Regions from separate parts of the Nostoc edaphicum CCNP1411 genome, predicted to be linked through region 4. Evidence: riboswitches for the same ligand, from Rfam matches in the RefSeq annotation. Region 4 holds a riboswitch; each other region holds the start of a gene.
What was found. A riboswitch is a leader RNA that binds a small molecule or an ion and turns the genes downstream of it on or off. The one in region 4 is predicted to bind cobalamin.
Positions count from the first base shown of each region.

Region 1: another riboswitch for cobalamin. It lies ahead of HUN01_RS01515 (TonB-dependent receptor plug domain-containing protein); the one in region 4 lies ahead of HUN01_RS04495 (energy-coupling factor ABC transporter permease).
Region 2: another riboswitch for cobalamin. It lies ahead of HUN01_RS02715 (DUF1636 domain-containing protein); the one in region 4 lies ahead of HUN01_RS04495 (energy-coupling factor ABC transporter permease).
Region 3: another riboswitch for cobalamin. It lies ahead of HUN01_RS05965 (DUF1636 domain-containing protein); the one in region 4 lies ahead of HUN01_RS04495 (energy-coupling factor ABC transporter permease).

Region 1 covers NZ_CP054697.1:4,760-10,279, forward strand. The annotation lists gene HUN01_RS01495 (hypothetical protein) at 1-348, shown strand, start outside; gene HUN01_RS01500 (QcrA and Rieske domain-containing protein) at 487-912, shown strand; gene HUN01_RS01505 (methyltransferase domain-containing protein) at 1,082-1,942, shown strand; gene HUN01_RS01510 (hypothetical protein) at 1,949-2,404, shown strand; cobalamin riboswitch at 2,689-2,838, shown strand; gene HUN01_RS01515 (TonB-dependent receptor plug domain-containing protein) at 3,147-5,291, shown strand; gene HUN01_RS01520 ((2Fe-2S) ferredoxin domain-containing protein) at 5,327-5,520, shown strand, end outside.
Region 2 covers NZ_CP054697.1:249,462-254,981, forward strand. The annotation lists gene HUN01_RS02695 (tetratricopeptide repeat protein) at 1-589, opposite strand, end outside; gene petJ (cytochrome c6 PetJ) at 687-1,022, opposite strand; gene HUN01_RS02705 (high light inducible protein) at 1,384-1,596, shown strand; gene HUN01_RS02710 (hypothetical protein) at 1,659-1,898, shown strand; cobalamin riboswitch at 2,253-2,395, shown strand; gene HUN01_RS02715 (DUF1636 domain-containing protein) at 2,695-3,105, shown strand; gene metE (5-methyltetrahydropteroyltriglutamate--homocysteine S-methyltransferase) at 3,181-5,433, shown strand.
Region 3 covers NZ_CP054698.1:757,314-762,833, reverse strand. The annotation lists gene HUN01_RS05980 (inositol monophosphatase family protein) at 1-763, opposite strand, end outside; gene HUN01_RS05975 (PEP-CTERM sorting domain-containing protein) at 1,149-1,637, opposite strand; gene HUN01_RS05970 (cobalt-precorrin-6A reductase) at 1,771-2,508, opposite strand; gene HUN01_RS05965 (DUF1636 domain-containing protein) at 2,684-3,115, opposite strand; cobalamin riboswitch at 3,138-3,295, opposite strand; gene cobA (uroporphyrinogen-III C-methyltransferase) at 3,570-4,349, opposite strand; gene HUN01_RS05955 (sirohydrochlorin chelatase) at 4,346-5,095, opposite strand; gene HUN01_RS05950 (DUF4359 domain-containing protein) at 5,309-5,520, opposite strand, start outside.
Region 4 covers NZ_CP054698.1:412,536-418,055, forward strand. The annotation lists gene HUN01_RS04485 (PAS domain S-box protein) at 1-2,274, shown strand, start outside; gene HUN01_RS04490 (hybrid sensor histidine kinase/response regulator) at 2,287-3,366, shown strand; cobalamin riboswitch at 3,667-3,806, shown strand; gene HUN01_RS04495 (energy-coupling factor ABC transporter permease) at 3,834-4,610, shown strand; gene HUN01_RS04500 (energy-coupling factor ABC transporter substrate-binding protein) at 4,597-4,899, shown strand; gene cbiQ (cobalt ECF transporter T component CbiQ) at 4,896-5,520, shown strand, end outside.

The sequences.
Region 1 (5,520 bases), on a different replicon from region 4:
TTGATGTCCCTAGCATCATTGGTAATGACCAGTAAAGTGACCACAGCTGGTGAACCAGTAAATCCGCAACCAGTAGACCGTCCTGACGCTGCTACTACACCAGTATCAGCATCAGACCAAAAAGCTTGTGTAAGACATCCGAAACTCGGTAAGTTTTTCTGCGCTCATGCTGAAGAATTATCTCATTTGCAAAAAGGCGTAGCAGAGATTGATGTTACATCGGATGACAGCGAAAAGGCTCTGCTTGGGGTTACGGATGCAGAAAGTGATGCTGCTGTAGCTATGTTTGGTTGTGATTGTGCTGCATCGATAAATTGTTTACGCCGTCTGCGGAATAGCCTACCCTAGAATCTAATTTCCTTGGTTTTTCATCTTTCCAAAAGCAGGGGATAGGGGAAGAGTTTTTCTCTCTTCCCTCACTGTTTTACAGTTTTGTGTTTAGAAGTTTCAGAGTGCAATAAATTGTTTATATAAAACTTAAATAATATGAAACGTCGTGATTTTATTACTTGCTTTGGTTTAGGTTATTTGGCAAGTAGCCTACCTGAAAAAGGTGTGGCTTATGCTCCAGAAACTACAGCAATATCATCAACATCTGGAGATTGGCAAACAGTGGGAACAATCGCCGAATTGGATAAAGCTGGTCAGCTATTAAATGAAAACCTACCTGTTGGTGCAGTATTGGTAGTTGGTACTTCTAAAAGCAAAAATCTAGTGGCTGTGAACCCTACCTGCACTCACATGGGTTGTACAGTGGAGTGGCTTGCAGAAGAAAAAATATTTTTATGTCCTTGTCATGCTTCGGAATTTGATCCTAATGGTAATGTGCAGATGGGGCCAGCTACAAAACCACTATCAAATTACGAGACAAAAATAGAGGGTGATTTAGTTATTGTAAAACGTAGTTCATAATTCGTAATTAATAATCTTAGCTTTCATTTGGGGTTTTAAATTTCCACTAAAATTTAGTATTACGCAGAAATTACCAGTAATACGTTAGTTAATCAAACGACAAAATTAACAAACTGATATCGCTTGGAATATTAAGCATGAATGTGTAACTGTTTCTATCAATTTATAAATGCAAAAACCAAAACTAGTCAATATTCCAAAAGCGACTCGCTACCAAAATGCAGCGATAGATTACTATATGGGGCTTACAGGTTCTTCCTATCTTCATTACGGGTATTGGGAACCACTACCTAAAAGGGGTGAAGAATTAACTCTGACTCGCCTGCGTGCGGCGCAGTCAGCATATACAGCTAAACTTTTGAGTTTTATTCCAGAGGGGACAAAAACTGTGCTGGATGTCGGCTGTGGGATTGGTGGTAACGCAGCGTATTTGTACAGCTGCGGTTTCAGTGTTGAGGGATTAGCACCCGACGCACTCCAGCAAGAGAGATTTATTCAAAATACCAATGGCCAAGTACCTTTCTACTTAACGAGATTTGAAGATTTTCGCACCTCAAACTCCTACGACCTCATTTTATTTAGCGAAAGCAGTCAATATATTGCTGCTCTCGATTTAGCTCAAGGCGCGGCTCGTTTATTGGATAGTGGTGGCTACCTGCTGCTTGCAGATATGATGCGTTTTGATGCCGAATACCGAGAAGGTATTTTTTCTAATTGTCATGTCGCCAGCGAACTCCAAGCGGCGTTGGAACAGACTGGATTCAAATTAATCAAGACTGAAGACATTTCAACCCATATTGCGCCAACGATTGACTTGTGTGTTGATAATTTTCGTATTTTTGGGCTGACTACAGTTAAATATATTGCTGATGTTGTAGCGATCGCCGTCCCACCATTATACACACTCGGTCGTTGGGCATTTAAGCGTTGGTTGGAAAAGCCAATTGCTGAGGGGTTAGCAGCACGCACTATTTTTGAAAACCATCTGTGTTATTCCGTTCAACTTTGGCAGTTATCTAAAGGAGTTTAATTGAAAATGACCACAGAAATAAACACCCAAGATTGGCAACAAACTTTTATCGCCACCAATATATTAGCAATTGGTTACAACGCTTGGGTTGGCTATTTAGGAGGAGAACGTGGTGTTGTAATTTGCAGCACTAATTCTCCGCATTTAAGTATTGCTGGTGAAACATTTAAAGCGCATTTTATCCCGCGTAAAAATCTCGCAGCTTTCTTAAATGCTTGGTTAACAGCACCAGATACCGTACTGTTGCAAAGACACTTCATGAATGCTCATATTCTCGAAGCTGTAGATAAATATAATCCCCAAAAAGATGTTATTTTTTTGTTGGAATACGGTTATCAAGCTGCTTTTTTCTATTTAACAAAATTACCAATTACACCACCCCAATGTTACCAAACTATATGCAAACAATGGGCAGAATTCCAACCTCACCACTCTCTCTCAATAGGAGCAAAAACACAATGAAACTCATCCAAAAGCAAAAACAAGCTTTCTAGTTTTACCGCTTTTTCCCAATTGCTATGTATAGAGCTTTAATAGCAAAATTAAAGTCTTACACTACTTCTTAGGAATGTAAGACTCTGGACAAAATTAAATCTAGAGTGTGCGAAAAGTCCCCTATCCTGATAATTAGGGAATTTATTTTATGAGTGTTAACTGTAGCACAAGTATAATTATATATTCAGTAAGTAATATGGGGAATCAAAATTATTATCCACTGAATTTACATATAGACAGTAACTATGGTAATGTGACACATGACTGTCGGTTCTGATGGTGAGCAGCCATCAGGCGCAAGGGGGAAAGTTCGGTGTAAATCCGGCGCTGTCCCGCAGCTGTAATGAGACGAATATAACGTGTCTCTTAGTCAGAATGCCCGCCGACTCACTCTAGACACAAAACATTTATCTGCGAGGCACAGATGATACATTTGATTAATAAATTTCATGGGTACAGATACTGTTTTAAGACAGTACCCTTTGCAAGTTTTACTAATTCGCTTCGCTGTTAGTAACGACACTCAATTTTGGGTTGTCCTATAGGGATTTGGGTATCCATAAGGAATACCACAAAGTCTTTTTGCTATCAAAATAGTACCCATCATGATTTAGGTATGGCAATGCATTGTAGCAAGCTAGTTGAAGCCTAAATCTTAAAAACTCATAGCACAAATAAATACCTGCATTTACTGAAAACGAGGAGTTTCATGTCCACTTCCCGCATAGTTACTTATTGTGAATTTTTCTCAAAAATCTTCGTTTTTACCGCAATCTATGGGATAGTCTGCGGAAGAAATGTAGCGATCGCTAATCAAGTTGCACAAATATCTGAGTTTCCTAAGTATGAAGGTTCTGCAAGAGACTTACAACCAGTTGCACAAGTAACACCTGAAAATACTCCAGCCTCCACAACAGGAACAGAACCCGATATTGAACTGACAGTCATCGACAAGCTATTGAATGAACCTGTATTTTCACCCTTTCGCCGCGAAGGGACAGTGAAAGATTCCACCCGTCCCGTTTACGTAATTACGGGTGAAGAAATGGAAGCGCAAGGTGCAAGAACTGTCAAAGAAGCACTGCGATTTCTTCCTGGTATCTTGGGTGATGGTACAGTTGGCACAGAAGTTAATGCCTTAAGTGGTCAATTTATTCGCGGTTCTAATATCGGTCAAGTATTAATATTGCTTGATGGTAGACCAATTAATAATCTTGGTGGCGGTGGTTTTGACCTCTCAGAATTTACCACCAATAATATTGAAAGAGTTGAAGTGTTACCAGGAGGAGGTTCAACACTTTATGGTTCTGATGCAATAGGAGGGGTAATTAATATTGTCACTCGTCGTCCCACAGAGAAAGTTACAACAGAAGCCAAGGTGAATATTGGTGCTTATGGACTAAACCAACAAAGTATTCAAAATAGTGGGAAAGCAGGTGCGATTTCTTGGGTTGTAGGTTACAACCGTACCCAAGCAGAAAATAATTATCCTTTCACAATTCCTGAAGCCAATTTTACAGGAACTAGAACAAATAATGATGCTCTGTTTAACAACTTTAATGTCAAACTAGAGGCAGATTTAGGAACACGTAATACCTTAAGTCTCTCAACCCTATACTTAAGCAAAGAACAGGGAGTACCAGGAGGTGTAGCAATTCCTGAACCACAATTTGGGCAAGGTTTTTTCAATTCTCTCACCGACAATAATCGCAAATATACAGACCAAGTTCTCACTGATTTAACCTGGAATTCCAAATTAGGCAATGGTAATGATTCACTTTTAACAGCCAGAGTTTACACTGATTTTCTCAATACTCGTTTTGATAACCGCAGTGGCGCACTTTCATCTCAAAATCGGTTTGATTCTAACCAAGTTTCTTACGGGATTCAAACCACACACAGTTGGAATCTGACCAAAAATCAGATTTTGGTTTACGGCTTTGATTACCGGAATGCAAATGTGCGTAATACCATCTTTAATTATGGCACTAATGTCAATAGAGAAAATTACGACAACGGTATTAGTCAAGGAGCCATTTTCGCCAAATATGAAAATAATCTTACTTCTAGTTTCAGTATCAATTTAGGAGTACGCCAAGATTTCAGTAGCTTGGTAAATGGTTCATTTACATCACCATCTGTAGGTACAAAATTAGCAATATCTGACTCCACAACACTCAGAGCTAACTATATCAGAAACTTCCGAGCGCCAACCATTGCTAATTTATTTAACAATAATCCTACTAATATTGGTAATCCTGAACTTAAACCCGAAAAGGGTGATAGTTTTGATATTGGCATTGACCAAAAGTTAGGTAATATAGGCTTATTACGTTTGACCTTCTTTAGTAATACAGTGTCAGATACAATTGCCTTTAAAAGACTGACACCACCCGTAAATGGCAATACAGGTACTTTTGAAAATATCGGACTGGTTAGAACGACAGGAATTGAAGCCTCTCTAAATTTGCAGCTAGCGAAGAATATCTATGCTTTTGCTAATTATACAGCTAATGATCCACGGATTTTAGAAAGTTCTAATCCGGCGGAAGTTGATAAAGAGTTGCGTTTTGCAGGTGCGGATAAATTAAATTTGGGTGTTTCTTATGAAAATCCTCAAGGTTGGTATTTAGGATTGCTCATGAATTCTTTGAATGGGTATCCAACGAATAACGATAATACAGAGTTTTTGTCTGGTTATACTACTTTAGATTTCAAAATGCGCGTCCCTTTAAATGATAGTTTGATACTGACAAGTAGTGTAGATAATATCTTTAACCAGCGTTATCAGTTATTTCCGGGTTTTCCTGATGGGGGGAGGGTTTTTCAGGTTGGGTTGAGTTCTAGGTTTTAAGGTTAAGAGTTTTTTCACGCACAGGAGAATTGAAGATGAGTGAATTTAATTGTTTGGTTACACCAGTAAATCAAGTTGTGACTGAGGCGTTGTCTACAGGTGGGACAATTGAGTATGAATATTTTGATTGTGGAAGTGATGTTTTGTCATCGTTACTTTACACCTTATTTGAGCAGAATTGGCAACAGGTAGGGGTGGGGCATATTGTCCAAGGTAGTGTTTTGGAATT
Region 2 (5,520 bases), on a different replicon from region 4:
TTTTTAAGTCTGATAACTCAAAATGAGCTAGTCCTCGGTCATTGTAAACATCCGCTTCTAGTAGACTGGATGATTGGGGAATATTAGTGAGTGCGAGATTGTAATCTGATATTGCTTGTTGGTGATTACCCAACATACCACGGACTATCCCTCGGTTGTAGTAGGCTCTGAAATCATTAGGTTTGAGAGCGATTACTTGATTGTTGTCAGCGATCGCTGCTTGATAGTCCCCTTGTCTGTAGTATGCTAGTCCTCGGTTGAGGTGTGCTTCCACATTGTTGGGTGTTAACTTTAGAGTTTGATTGCAATCGGCGATCGCATTCTGATAATCTTCTAATTGCAGATAAGCCAGACAACGATTGCTATAAGCTACAGCAAAATCCTTTTTGAGCTTAATTACCTCTGTAAAATCTTGAATAGCTTCAGGGTAACTGCCGTGTCGCATTTTTTCGATCCCTAGCTTGAATAAGTCGCCTTCTGGGATTTTCGCGTCCGATGCAGCTAAGGAATATGCAGGCGAAGTGAGAAAAAGACAGACGAGTACAACGGCAATACCAAAATTGAGGATGAATCGGTAAAAGCGACTCATAATAATACCTCACTTTATTAACAGAGCAAAATGAGTAGATAAGGCACATACCCTACCTACTATTTCTGAACTAGAGGACAACAGTCGTATTCTGACTTTATTTCCAATCCTTGTCTGCTTGTCCCAGCACATACGCTGCTACATTTTCAATTTGCTCTGGTTTTAAACGACTTTTGAAGGCAGGCATAGCATTTTTACCGTTTGTTACTTGGGCGATAATCGCTTCTGCTGAGTACATCCCAAACTTTTCTAAAGCATCTTTTTTCAAAGTTTTGTTGGCTTGAACCAAGTTTTTACCACCTGCGTGACAAGAAGCACAATTGGCACTAAAGACTTTGGCTCCACTGGCTGCGTCTGCTGCTAAAGCTGGGTTATTGAAGGCAAAAGTGAAAATCGCTACACCCAGCAACAATACTGAAATAATCTTTTTCATCCCAATGTTCCCTCTGCAATTAAAGCTTATTCGACATCCTCAACAATTCTCTTGTTCATGGGTGGTGTCGTCAAATGACAAGCTGTCAAACTGTCTGGCTTGGCTTTGTGCGATGGCTTCTCTTTTCCTGTAGTCGACGCTGCGCGTAGTTTGCTTAAGAGTAGGGGTACGAGACGCTACGCGATGGTGCTTTGCACCCGCCAGAGGCGATCGCCCAAAAAGGAGACGCTACGCGATCGCACATACGGTAAACCTAACTGCTGAGTACGGAAAACCACATTCTTTGTTTCTGTCAAGTACTTGTAAAAAATATTTACATAGTGTTATATTTGGTTACATAAGCAAGTAAAGGAAAAAAGACATGACAAGCAAAAGCTTTACCATGAACGAACTTGGTCAACTCAACAACTTTGCAATTGAACCAAAGGTTTATGTAGATAAAACCCCAAGAGCAGGTTTTACCGAGTACGCCGAGAAACTCAATGGACGTTTAGCGATGATTGGTTTTGTCTCACTCATAGCTCTAGAAGTTGTCACAGGACACGGCTTGATTGGATGGCTGACAAACCTGTAACTAAATCTGAATATTTAAGAATTTCACTCAATTAACCGATAGAAAATTACCAGAGGATTGCTATGAAAACTGATTTTGATTTCCCTAAAAAAGATTTAATTGGCCCCGTTGTTTTTCGCCCCGATTTCAACAACTTTGAAATAATTAACGTTAACCAAGCCTGGTCATTATTTTTCAGTGCAGGTCAAGACGATAAAGTACTAGGAGAAGAAACTGAATTAGGCAAGTTTTTCACTAACCTTTTAATTGCTGTGGGAGTAACAGGAACTCTTTGGGCAATCTATTTCAGCAATTTGGGATAAAAAGTTGGCTTCAGGTTTTAAATTGAATAAATATATCCGAAGTCTTGGTGGACATAACCAAGACTTCTTTTAAATTGTAGGAATCAATGATTAGTAACAGTGCATTTAGCGGGACTTAAACATTTTTGAGGGAAAAACAAGCCTCAAACCAATGCAGGGTAAGAGAAAGACACCTTATGCTCAAAAATAGCCCAAACTTAGATATCTTAAGAAACTAAGCAAAACGATGTTAAAGTCTTTCTGCATATAGATTTGAGGTTCTTTTTTGGTTGTTTTTGTCTCAGTCCCACTAACAAATGGTAGCTATTGGAACCAGTCAGTTTAAGTATGATTAAATTCATAATCATGCTATTGTTAGGAAAATATCAACTCGGTTCTGTTGGGAGTCAGCCATCAGACGCAAGGGGGAAAGTCCGGTGTAAATCCGGCGCTGTCCCGCAGCTGTAATCAAGGTTCGCCTTGTGAGTCAGAATGCCCGCCGAAAGCAACACGTAAACTCATACCCATCTGCGAGGTACAGGTGAATATTGCCATAAATATTTCAACGATACATCAGTTTCACGTTCTCATAGTGCCAGAGATACTCCACAGACTACTCATGGCTGTGAAATTATAGGCAGTTTATTGATCATTGCAATTAGCCTTTGGTGCAACTGTCATTTGCGCTAGTTTTTTGTTGGCGTGAAAGCTTTTGTAACATCATTTTTGCTAAATTGACACGTTATGTTGCAGTTGTACGACTGCAAAAAGTTGTCATATCTGCGATTCAGACTTCTTTCTACAAACTTCAAAATTAATGCTCGACAAACAACATACTTTATTTGTTTGCACGACTTGTGACAGCGTGTGGCAAAACGGTAAACGAGTTGGTGAAAGTAAAGGTGAACAACTAATACAACAGCTTCAACAACTTGCACAAGATTGGGAATTGCGAAATAAATTCCACATTCAGGGAGTTGAATGTATGAGTGCTTGTAACCATTCTTGTGTTATTGCCTTTACAGCAGAAGGGAAATCAACCTATCTCTTTGGCGATTTACCAGTTGACGGCTGTGCATCTGCTGTATTGAAATGTGCAACTCAATATTATACTAAGCCTGATGGTTTATTACCTTGGTCAGAACGACCTGAACCTTTGAAAAAAGGGATTTTAGCAAAGATTCCACCACTAAATAAGTGGGCAAAATTAAACATAAGTTGTTGTTAATTGATGACTGGGTAAAATTTGCCAGTTCTTAATCTCTAGTACCTAAATCATTAGTCTTAAAAGGAACAGAAAGTAATGCAGATTCAAACAGCAACATTAGGCTATCCCCGCATTGGTAAAAACCGGGAAGTAAAGAAAGCGCTAGAAGCATTTTGGAGTGGTAATATAGAGTCCGAATCATTACTGCAAACCATACAAAAAGTCGAGGAATCTAACTGGAAAACCCAACTTGAAGCCGGAATTGATTATATTGGAATTGGAGACACAACTCTCTACGATCATGTACTTGACTGGACATTTCGTTTTGGGCTAATTCCTGAAAGATTTCAACAGCTTTCTGGCTTAGAACGCTACTTTACAATGGCACGAGGTAAAGAAGGAATTCCCGCCTTGGAAATGACCAAGTGGTTTGATACTAACTATCACTATCTTGTCCCGGAAATTGCTGAATCAACATTACCATCTGATTTCAGTGACTTTTTAGAACGAGTTAGCCGCGCTCAAAAAATATTAGGTAAACGAGCAATTCCGATTGTACTTGGCCCCTGTACTCTGCTGCGCTTAAGCAAACTATCACTAAATATTCAGCAAGCAGTATCAAAGTTAATTCCGCTATACATAAACCTACTCACTGAATTAAAAAATCTGGGAGTAGAAGAAGTACAAATACATGAACCTGCACTTGTTTTAGGTGATGCTAATTCTTGGAAAGAACACTTTCATAAAGTTTATCAATCACTTTCGTTAGTTGGAATACCCCTACACTTGGTTACTTATTTTGATGATTTGGGTGAAACTTACCCTTGGGTGATAGATTTACCCGTTGCTGCTATTAGCTTAGACTTGACACGCGGACGCAACTTAGAGTTAATCAAAACCTACGGTTTCCCACCAAATAAGCGACTAGGTGCAGGGATTATAGACGCAAGAAATATTTGGCAAATTCGTTCCGAGAAAGTTATTCCCATTTTACAAGAGATTGTAGAGACTTTACATGGAACATCTCTACATATTCAACCATCTGCTTCCTTACAATTTGTTCCCTACGATGCCAAACGAGAAAAACGATTACCATCACCACTACGTAATGTCTTGAGTTTTGCTGAACAGAAACTTCAAGAAGTGGTTTTCTTGGCTCGGACAATAATAGGAGAAAATACTAAAATAGAACAAGAAATTATCGAGACTAGCTGGAATAAGTTCGAGGAGTTTAATCCAGCAAATCAGTCAGTTCAAGAAAGACTAAAAACTTTAAAAACTGATGATTTTCAGCGCTCCTTATCCTATGGATTGCGGCTTGATTCCCAAATTTCGCTTCCTCTGTTCCCCACAACTACAATTGGTTCTTTTCCCCAAACCTCTGAAGTTCGCCAACTCCGAATGCGTTACAAACGGGGTGAATTGAGTCAGTCAGAATACGAAGCTGCAATTGATGTTCAAATTGCTGAAAGCATTAAACTACAAGAGGAATTAGGATTAGATGTTTTAGTTCATGGTGAATTTGAACGCACCGATATGGTGGAATTTTTTGGACAGCAGTTATCAGGCTTCGCTTTCACTGAAAATGGTTGGGTGCAAAGCTACGGTAGCCGTTATGTTCGTCCACCAATTATTTATGGTGACGTGGTTCGGACTGCGCCAATGACGGTACGTGAGTTTAAAGTAGCTCAATCATTGACGGAAAAACCTGTAAAAGGGATGTTGACGGCTCCTGTAACTATCTTAAATTGGTCTTATCCCCGGATGGATATTTCCAAATCAGAACAAGCTTTCCAAATTGCTTTAGCGTTGCGGGATGAGGTAGCGGATTTGGAAGCGGCTGGTGCAAAGGTAATTCAAGTAGATGAACCCGCGCTGCGTGAGGGTTTACCCCTGAAGGTTGAGCGCTGGAATGAATATCTATCTTGGGCTGTAGATGCATTTCGTTTGGCGACAGCAGTAGCCCAACCCCAAACGCAAATTCATACCCACATGTGCTACTGCGAATTTGGTGACATCATCAAGGATATCGAACGGTTAGATGCTGATGTTATTTCAATTGAAAATAGTCGCAGCAACAATCAAACTTTGCGAGAAATCACAGAGGGTGGTTACTCACATCAAGTTGGTAATGGAGTCTACGATATTCATAGTCCTGTCGTGCCGACAACTGAGCAGATTTTACAACAATTGCGGACTGGAATTGCTAATTTACCGGTAAAACAAATTTGGGTAAATCCAGATTGTGGTTTGAAAACTCGGCGATGGTCAGAGGTGATTCCGGCTTTAAAGAACATGGTGGAAGCCACGAAAGTTCTACGGGAGGAAGCAAATGTGACTGTGAAATAACAGTAAAAGTAGTCACAGGCATTAGTCTGAGAGTGCTTTAAGACTTTTGCTCTCTTGCTTATTGTTGAACTCAACAGTAATGCCCAA
Region 3 (5,520 bases), 340 kb from region 4:
GTAAAGGCGAACCGTCCAGAGTAGTTACAATCCAGCCAGCCTCTTTCGCAATAAAAGCGAGTGCAGCACTATCAAGAAATTTACCCGATTTAATAACTGCTCCACTTAAATCACCGCTGAGAATACCATTGAGATTAGGAATTTGAATATCACTAGAGTAATCAGTCGCTATATCGATTACTTTATATCGATCTTTTAGTAAATGTGCGATCGCATTCATTCCCCATCCCAACAAAATAGAAGGTTTGGCGGATGTTATATGTAACGGGGCACAGGCTTCTAAGTTCATCTCCAGCGTCCCTTTAAAAGCACCTTCGCCTCGAAGGGCGTAAAAATAAATGTTTTGGGCAGGAGAAATGGCAATTACTGCTTCAAAGTCATCCGAATTTAAAATACTGAGAATAATTTGATAATTAGAATGTCCATCCATATAAAACTTCGTGCCATCAATCGGGTCAAGCGTGACTAAGTAATCACCTTCTGAACCGAGTTCGATAGCGCGAAAATATTTGGTGTTGTTAGAACTTTCATATTCTTCGCCATAAAAGCGAATATCTGGGAAAGTGCCCAGCAATACTACTTCTACCAGGTTTTGAATAGCCACATCCGCATCAGTAAGTGCAGCAGCAAAAAAGTTTTTTGCTTGTTCTTTGGCGGGAAGTGCAGCAATTTTTGGTTGAAGAAAATTGGCATAGGCTGCTGCTACTTTGAGATGGGGGAGTAAAGTCTCCAAAATTAATCGAGTAGTTGGTTTTGTGGACATTGCAGCAAACTCCTTTCAGAAATAATCTACCGTTGACAGGGCGATAGAATTCTATATCTAGACAAAATTACGGTATCATGTGGATGTAATGATACCACCGTTGCTATATTACTTTAATCTGTTTGTCTCAAAGAAACTATAGAGAGAATCGCAATTTTTATCGTAAAATTAAGGCTTTAAGACCGAATGTCAACACCTAGCTAAAGTTTCAGTCAGGCTTTAAATTCCCATCTGAAAATCTCTTCTCTACAAGATCCTATGCGTAGCTTGCTTCCCTGTAAGGGTAGGATTTTGAATTGTTATTGATGGTTTTAGGAAACTTTTTCGAGCTTTTTCTGAGTGAATTTGGATAGCTTGTTACGCGTAAGCTAAAAATAGAAGTGGGTTAAGGGATGGTGATTATGGTCGCAGAAAAACTAATGGGTAATTCACTATCTTCTAATCCTAAATTTTTCAAACCTGGTTTAGTTGGCGCAGAAAACATCTCTAGATAACCTGGTTTGGACAAAAAACTAGCGAAAAATGGACTAGAATAACTTCCTTCCGAAGTGGAATATGCAAAACCCTTACCCGTTAACTGCTGAGTATTAAGACTAATTAAATCATCAACATCAAAAGGTTCGTTTCCTGGCATTGGAGTCCCAGGCGCTTGCAAACCAGTAATTATTTCACCATTTCGTGTACCAGTAATTCCAGTAATCAGGTAAAAACCTAAATTGTTAGGGGTGTCATTAGTGGTGAAAGTACCGTTTGCCGCTATGCCAGTACCAGAATAACTCCAGTTCCAACTTAAAGCAGAGGCGGCTGGCATTGTCCCGAAAACTAATCCAAAAGTGGTGGCGAGGACTATGGCATATAGAGCTAGATTTTTCATGGAAGTCGTTAGTGCGATCGCGGATTTTGTAGAAGGTTCCCGTGTATTATACGGAAATTAAGTAAAGATAGTATTATCAATCTTGCCTATTTACCCACTCAGCACTCAGCACTTGGAACTCAGCACTCTTCATTTAGCAGCGATCAAATAACCACGTTAAAGCAGCATCAACATTACTAACCTGTTCTCCTGGCGGGATAGGTGGACGATTTACCATAACAACCTTTACACCCAGTTCTCGCGCTGCAATAATCTTGGCCTTTGTTGCATCGCCACCGCTATTTTTGCTCACGATGGTATCAATCTTGTTATTAATCAGGATTTGTCTTTCATTATTGAGAGTAAATGGCCCGCGATCGCACAATACCATTCCCGGTGGTACTAAAGCTTCATCGCCAGGAGGGTCAATCATCCGCATTAGAAACCAAATTTTCTCTAGATAAGCAAAGGCAGCGAGTTCTTGCCTACCCACTGTCAAAAATACCCGCTGTGCCTGGTTTTGCAGTGCTGTTGCTGCGGCTTCAACGCGATCAACTTCAATCCAGCGATCGCCACTTTCTTTTTCCCAAGGCGGACGAATTAACATCAGACGGGGGACTCCAACTTCCGTTGCGGCATCTGCTGCATTAAAGGAAATCTGAGTCGCAAAGGGATGGGTTGCATCAATTAATAAGTCGATTTGCATGATTCGCAGATAGCTAGCCAACCCCGCCACCCCACCGAAACCTCCAACCCGTAAATCCCCCAACGGTATTGACGGTTCACGGGTGCGGCCAGCTAGAGATGTGATTGCTTCTAACCCTTGGATAGTCGCAACCTTGGCAGCTAGTTCTGCCGCATCTCCCGTCCCACCTAGAATCAAAACGCGCATCATTAAAAAGGAGTCAGAATTCAGAATTCAGGATTCAGAATACTCTACCCATAAACGGATAGGTTCAAGGAAGAATATTTGAATTTATTTTTGCCCACGGTGAAAGAGGTTTTAATCTATACTCAAACTCTCGCGGATTTGCTTTGCTTAACTCTATCCGCCACTCGTACAGAATTCATACTGAATTCTGTTTTGATAAAGGGGGAATTTTTGCCAAAATACCTTTTTTTAGTGCTTCTGGACGCTCTGACCAAGGCAGTAAACCGTCTGCTTTAGCATAGTATTGACTAGCACATTGCAGCACCGCAGAAGCACTACCATCAACTGCTAAGTCACCAAATAAATATGTTAATTTCCCTTTGGCAGCAAAGGCGACTACACAAGAACGATTACAAGCACTCATGCATTCAACTTCCTGAATCGGAAATTCATCTCGTAAGTCCCAATCTTGGGCAAGCTGCTGAAGTTGGTGTAAAAGTTTTTCACCACCACTTTCGCCTAAGCGTTTTCCATTTTGCCAAACACTGGCACAGGTTTTACAAACAAATAAAGTATGATTAGCAACACCCAAAGGATTGGTTGGGGAAATATTTACAGTCGTAGTCATCTGTACCTCGCAGATATGTGAAACTGATAAATCTATTTCGGCGGGCATCCTGACTCACTCAATTTGGTTCCTTAATCTCAAATTAGTTCACAGTTGCGGGACAGCGCCGGATTTGCACCGAACTTTCCCCGTTACCTCTGGTAGCTGACTCCCACCAGAACCGAATAACCTTATCGATCATACACTAGTGGTCTATCGCATTAGTTACGAGGAATGAATAAGTTCGTAGTAAGGACTTTAGTCCTGGATTTTTAAGCACTGAAGTGCTTACTACAAACTCATGATATTTAATGCGATAAATCACTAGTACAACACGGCGGAAATAAACCAATCATTCCAAATCAACGAAACCCTTATGCTGTATTCATTTTTAATTTTTAATTTTTAATTTTTAATTCCGCCTTGCGGTACTAGGGTTATCGGAGAATACGAAACGACAAGCTTTGCGCCAACATCAAACTGGACGACAACCAGACAAAATACTGTGCATATTCACTACTTGTCCAATAACTGCGATCGCAGGCGCACCAAATCCAGTTTGCTCTACCTGCTCTACAATTGTCTCCAAAGTACCAATCAATTCTTCTTGTTCGGGGCGCGTACCCCAGCGCACCAAAGCAATGGGCGTTTCTAAATTCAACCCAGCTAAACTTAATTGTTCGACAATATAAGGCAGATTGTGAATTCCCATATAAATTACAATGGTTTCGGAACCGTGAGCGATCGCACTCCAATTCACTATCGGTCTATACTTACCTGCTGCTTCATGACCAGTTACAAATATCACTGACGAACTATACAGTCTATGCGTCAAAGGTATACCTGCATAAGCTGCTGCTGCAATTCCCGATGTGATACCGGGCACTACTTCCGTTGATATTCCAGCTTTGACTAATTCTGCCATCTCTTCACCACCGCGACCAAAAATAAACGGATCGCCACCTTTTAGCCGTACTACAATTGCATGATCCTGCGCTTTCTCAATCAGCAATTGAGTTGTTTCTTCCTGGAACAGCGAATGTTTTCCCCTCCGCTTACCAGCATTAATTTGCTCGGCTTGGGGATTAATCATTGCCAGAATTGCCGGACTCACTAAGGCATCATAGATAACGACATCTGCACATTCCAACAAACCTTTGGCCTTCAGGGTAATTAAACCTGGATCACCTGGCCCCGCACCTACTAAATAAACCTTTCCCAAATAATTGTTCTCCTGTTTCTCTGTGCGGTTCATTTATCTGTTAAATCCCAAATTAGCTCGGCTAATTCTGCACTTGCTCCCAAGGGCTGCGCCAATTGGAAATTCACCGCAGAAAATTGTAATTTTAGCTCCTCTATTGAGGCCGCGATCGCATCAGTTATTCCACCAGCGAATAAAAAGTATGGCAAAATTGCAATTTCTCTATAACCAGCAGCTACTAACTCTTTCACCCGTGATTCTAAACTAGGAGGCCCAGCCCAATAAGCAGCCACTACTCCCAAACTCGCCGCCATTGCTTCCACAGTTTCTTGAGAACCTGCGCGACGGCTACCATGAGCTAAGAGAATCCATGCTTCTGCTTTTGTCGCAGCTATTTGCTTTGCCAGTAATTTCTCTAAATTGGGGTGAGAGCCTAAATATGGTTGCAACTCAATGATGATATCTTCACCAATAGCCTGTTGTGCTAGGGCTACTTCGGCGGGAATATCTGTCATCACATGCACTCCCGGCAGCAGAAATAGCGGTACAATTTTTAGGCGCTGATCGTTTTGAGGTAGTTTGCGATCATCGCCAAAAGCGCTCTTAGCAAATTGTTGAATCTGCTCGTGTAAAGGCTGAGGACTCATTTCTAAAGCAGCTACACCAACCAGATGTTCGCTATTTAATGAGTTGAGATTTTCTGGCAATTGATTACATACCAGCCCTGCTAGTTGCTGCATAGCAATTTCTGGGCGGCGATCGCGGCTTCCGTGAGATACTAAGAGATAGGCAGATGACATCGGCAAAAATTGAACTTTCAGTTACTATTCTTACTTAATATTAAGTTGGGGGGTATATAGATACCCTGATGAGAAGGAGTCAGAAGACAGAATTCAGAATCCATTCTGGATTCTGGCTCAGGAATTGCTGAATTCTTCTTTGGTAATTATTGAAGAAGAATACTGAATTTTGGATTCTGACTTGTTCTTCAAATTCTCCCCCTTCTGCTTGACTTATTGTTCTTCAGCAGTGTAAGTATAAAATTGATCAAAAGCTCCCACTGTTTCAAATTTATAAGAAGGTATCCAAGAACTTATTTTTAAATCTGTACGGTAAACGCTAAAAATCATGTAATTTTGTCTTTCTGTAGTCCTGGCAATAATTTCTTGGATTTGCGGGTTAGCCGAGTCAACCAACTTATCACAATTAAAACGGATTAAATTTT
Region 4 (5,520 bases):
TTCGAGCAAAACTATCCTCGCTTCAAAAAACAGGGTTCGTTGAAGGATTTGGAACTTGACATGGTTTGTAAAGATGGCACAGTTTTCCCGGTGCTGGTAAGCGCTACTGCTGTCAAGGATGCTGAGGGAAACTATCTATACAGCCGCACCACCCTATTTGATATCCGCGAACGCAAACAAACCGCGCAAGAACTGGAAGAATCACGCAAAATGCTGCAAACGGTACTAGATACATTTCCGCAACGTGTTTTCTGGAAAGACCGCCAATCGCGGTTTATTGGTTGCAATCCAGCATTTATCCGCCATTCTCAACTGACAACTGATGAGATTATCGGCAAGACCGATTTTGAATTACCTTGGGCAAAGTTGGCACACCTCTACTGTACAGACGATATGATGGTGATGACCACTCGAATACCTAAACTAGGCTATGAGGAGCCATTTGAAGGGGCTAATGGCGAACAACTCTGGCTACGAACGAATAAAGTTCCCCTGACCAATAGCGCAGGAGAGGTGATTGGCATACTGGTATCTCATGAAGATATCACAGAACGCAAACAAGCCGAAGCACAATTACGGCAAACGAATGAGCAGCTTGCTAACGCAAATATGGAACTTGCCCGCGCCACTCGCCTCAAAGACGAATTTCTCGCAAACATGAGCCATGAACTACGAACACCTCTCAATGCAATTTTGGGGATGTCAGAGGGCTTACAAGAAAGTGTCTTCGGCTCCATTAATGAAAGACAAGTAAAAGCGATCGCTACTATTGAGCGCAGTGGTAGACATTTGCTAGAACTAATCAACGACATTCTAGACTTGTCTAAAATCGAATCTGGCAAACTGGAACTGCAATTGAGTGATGTTTCTGTCAGGAGCCTCTGTGATACCAGTATTGCCTTTGTTAAACAGATGGCTTTGAAAAAGAATATTCATCTTATTACTCATATTTCTGAGCATATTGACAGCATCCAAGTAGACGATCGCCGCCTGCGTCAAGTACTGATTAACCTGCTGAGTAACGCTGTCAAGTTCACACCAGACGGCGGATCTGTAACGCTAGAAGTCCGGCTGGAAGGGGAGGGGGGCACAGGGGAAGAGAGGCAGGGGGAGCAGGGGAGGCAGGGGAAGCAGGGGGAAAATTCCTCTCCTCTGCACCCTTCCCCCTGCCCCTCTGCCTCATCTCCCTTGTCCCCCTCATCCTCCCCAAACCTCTGCTTCCATATCATTGACACCGGCATCGGTATCGCCGCTGGAGAAATTGGCAAGCTGTTTCAGCCTTTTATCCAGCTTGACAGTAGCCTTAACCGTCAATACAGTGGCACTGGTCTAGGTTTGGCACTAGTACAAAAGATTGTAGCCCTACATGGAGGAACGGTCTTAGTTAGGAGTGAAGTTGGAGAGGGAAGTTGTTTTACCGTCTACATTCCCTACCATGCTAGCGACAATATGTCAACAACACAGGTAACTACTTTATTGCCCAGCTATCACTTACCTGCTGAGAATGCTCAAGTTTTAATTATAGAAGATTCTGTTGCGGCGGCTGACCAAATTACTCGCTACTTCAGCGAAATGGGAATGCAACCCATCATCTATCCCAAAGGTGAAGGAGCCGTAGAAGAAGTGCTGCGCGTTCAACCTGCTTTGATTATTCTGGATTTGCAACTACCGAACCTATCCGGTTGGGAGGTGCTCAATCAACTCAAGACCAACCCAAAAACCAAATATATTCCAGCGATCATCATTTCAGTTGTGGATGAGCGTAGCAAAGGACTAGCTCAGGGAGCGTTTGAATATCTGGTCAAACCCATTACCCGCACTCAACTTCAAACAACTATAGATAAACTACAACATTCTGCCCTTTCTAACCCACCAAATCTAATTGGCGTACCAGAAGCAGTTCTAGACACTCCTTTGATTTTGCTGGCAGAAGATAATCAAGCAAATATTGATACTATGTCCGGCTATCTTGAAGGTCGAGGATATCATCTGATTCTGGCAAACAATGGACAGCAAGCTATTGACCTTGTTAGAGTTCAACGCCCCGACTTAATTGTAATGGACATTCAAATGCCGGGAATGGATGGCTTGGAAGCAATGCGGCGTATCCGTAACGATCAGCAATTTGTGCATATTCCGATCATTGCACTAACGGCCTTAGCCATGCCTGGCGATCGCGAAACTTGTTTAGCCGCTGGAGCTAACGAATATTTGACCAAACCCGTAAAACTTAAACAGCTTGTAAGCACAATTCAACAACTCTTAAGCAGGTAACGGAAATTTTCGATGGATATTCAAACCTCTATTTTAGTGATCGACGATCAACCCGATAACTTTGACGTTGTTGAAACCTTACTGGATGGTGAAAACTACCAGCTTTACTACGCTCCTAGTGGTCAACAAGCTCTAAATCGCCTCGATAGTTTTCAGCCCGATCTGATTTTATTAGATGTGATGATGCCCGATCTTGATGGGATGGAAGTCTGCCGGCGCATCAAAGCCGATCCACAATGGCAAGCAGTGCCGATTATTATGGTGACAGCATTAACTGAGAAAGAAGATTTGGCTCGATGTCTGGCGACGGGTGCAGATGACTTCATTAGTAAACCCGTCAACGGTGTGGAATTACGAGCCAGAGTTAATTCCATGTTGCGGATTAAGCAGCAGTACGACAGTATGCAAGTATTGCTCAAGATGCGAGAAGACATGGTAAATATGATTGTGCACGATCTGCGAAATCCACTTACCACTATTATCTTAGGAGCAGAGATTCTTCGGTTGGCAGGTTTGTCACCGAAACAACAACAAGGAAAAGTCGATCAAATTTTACTTGCTGGACAACAACTACAATCGTTAATTGATAGTTTGCTGATTATGGCAAAGCTGGAATCTGGCAAAATGGTTCTCAACTACACAGAAGTGGATCTTTGTGCGCTATGTATATCAGTTGTAGAAGATATTGAGGCGATCGCTACTCAAAAAAACCTGACCCTGATACGTGAATTTCCCGAACCTGGTGGCATTGTTGTAGTAGATGCAGTGATCTTTCGTCGAGTGCTGGATAATTTGCTCTCCAATGCCATTAAGTTCTCCCCCTTCAATTCTCAAGTCATCCTCCGAGGAGAGTATTTGGCAGCAGGTGGTGCTAAAGTGCAAGTCGCTGATTCCGGTTCGGGAGTTCGTCAAGACTTACGGCAAATCATTTTCGAGAAGTATGAAATTGGAACTATGATGCCAGAAATTTCGCAAATTGGTTTAGGATTGGCTTTCTGCAAAATGGCGATCGAGGCACATTCCGGTACAATTACCATCGAAGATAATCATCCAAATGGTAGTATTTTTACTGTATTATTCAAAAATAAATAATTCACTTTAGTCTAAATTAATACTTGCCTCTGCGACTAGAAGTCGCGGCTACACATACAAAACCCGCCTACGCGGGTTATAAAACTCGATTTTCTGCTAGTCCACGTAGGTGGAATTAGCCTGTGTGGTAGCGAATTATATTCGCCCAAAACTTTTAAAACATCCTCTAATTAGAAATGACCTCTAAACTGTTTTAATAAACTACGCTTTGTAAAAGTCCCAGCCAAATAAATTTGGCACATTCGCTTATATCCCCCGGTTAGAAACACGGGGGCTTTACGCATCACGACTCGTAATGGTGATATAGTTACTCAAATCGGTTCTGATGGGAAGCAGCCATCGGACGCAAGGGGGAAAGTCCGGTGTAAATCCGGCGCTGTCCCGCAACTGTGAACCAAAATTAGGTGAGTCAGGATGCCCGCCGGTTAGAATCAATTCGTTTACATAAATCTGCGAGGTACAGATTCATGAAAAGAAAAAAACAGGCGTTAGTCAGTCTAACCCTGATGGGAGTTATCAGTTTTTATCTAGTCATTGGTTTACCCAAACCCGCCTACGCCATGCACATCATGGAAGGTTTTTTGCCAGTGCAGTGGGCAATTTTTTGGTGGATTGTGGCATTACCATTTTTTCTATTAGGATTGCGTAGTCTGACTCGCATTACCCAAGCTAACCCGGAATTGAAACTACTCCTGGGCTTGGCTGGTGCTTTTACTTTTGTGCTGTCAGCTTTGAAAATCCCTTCTGTCACAGGTAGCTGTTCTCACCCAACAGGGACAGGGTTAGGTGCGGTGCTGTTTGGCCCCCTTACTATGTCGGTTTTGGGTAGCTTAGTATTGTTGTTTCAAGCTTTGTTACTGGCGCATGGCGGCTTGACGACGTTGGGGGCAAATGCTTTTTCGATGGCGATCGCTGGCCCTTTCCTAGCTTACTGGATATATAATCTGACAATAAAGTTAGGTGGTAAACAACAAATCGCCATATTTTTAGCAGCTGCGATCGCAGATTTACTCACCTACATTATCACTTCCATCCAACTCGCCCTAGCTTTCCCCGCACCTGTTGGTGGGTTTATCGCTTCATTTACCAAGTTCGCCGGAATTTTTGCCATTACTCAAGTTCCCTTAGCAATTAGTGAAGGATTACTAACTGTGTTGGTGTGGAACTGGCTGCAATCTTATAATCCTCAAGAATTAGAATTGTTGAAATTAATCAAGCGAGGAAGTGGCAATGAGTCAATCTAAAAAAGGGTTGAGTAACTGGCTGTTGGTATTAGGAGTTATCGCTTTAGCAGTTGCACCGCTAATATTTGTGCGAGGTGGGGAGTTTTCCGGTGCTGATGGCAAAGCAGAAGAGGCTATTAATGAAATACAACCCGAATATAAACCCTGGTTTAAATCATTTTTTGAACCAGCTAGTGGGGAAATAGAAAGCTTATTATTTGCTTCGCAAGCGGCTTTGGGTGCGGGAGTAGTTGGTTATGCAATTGGATTGTATAAAGGACGTTCCCAACAACAAAAACCTAAAGAATGAGCCTACAACTAGACACTTTAGCTTATACCAATCGATTGCGAAGATTGCCACCAGAGCATAAACTAATTTTTGCATTTACTACTCTGGCTATTTCCCTGGCTAGCCATCCGCTAGTGCAAATATTGATGGCACTTTGGATGGGTATTTGGACAGTTATTTATGCAAGAATTCCCGCTGGTGTTTATTTTAAATTGTTAACATTTACCATAGTTTTTTGTTTGACAAGTTTGCCAGCACTTATGGTGAATGGAGTTACGATTAATGATTTGCCAAACGTACAATTAGATTCGTGGTATGGATTAACTCTCGGACATTTCTATATTTATATCAGTCATCATGGCAGTATTCAAGCATTAGGAATTTTAACCAGAGCATTAGCCTCTGTTTCTTGCTTATATTTTCTCATGTTAACCGTCCCTTTCACGGAGATATTACAAACTCTGCGTTACTTACGATTTCCAGTGCTTTTAACCGATTTGTTATTACTAATGTATCGGTTTATTTTCATCCTACTGAACACAGCCGAGGAATTATGGACGGCACAAAATTCCCGTGGTGGTTACCGTACTTGGCGTAGTGGAATGAAAAGTTTAGCACTACTAATTGGACAATTATTACAGC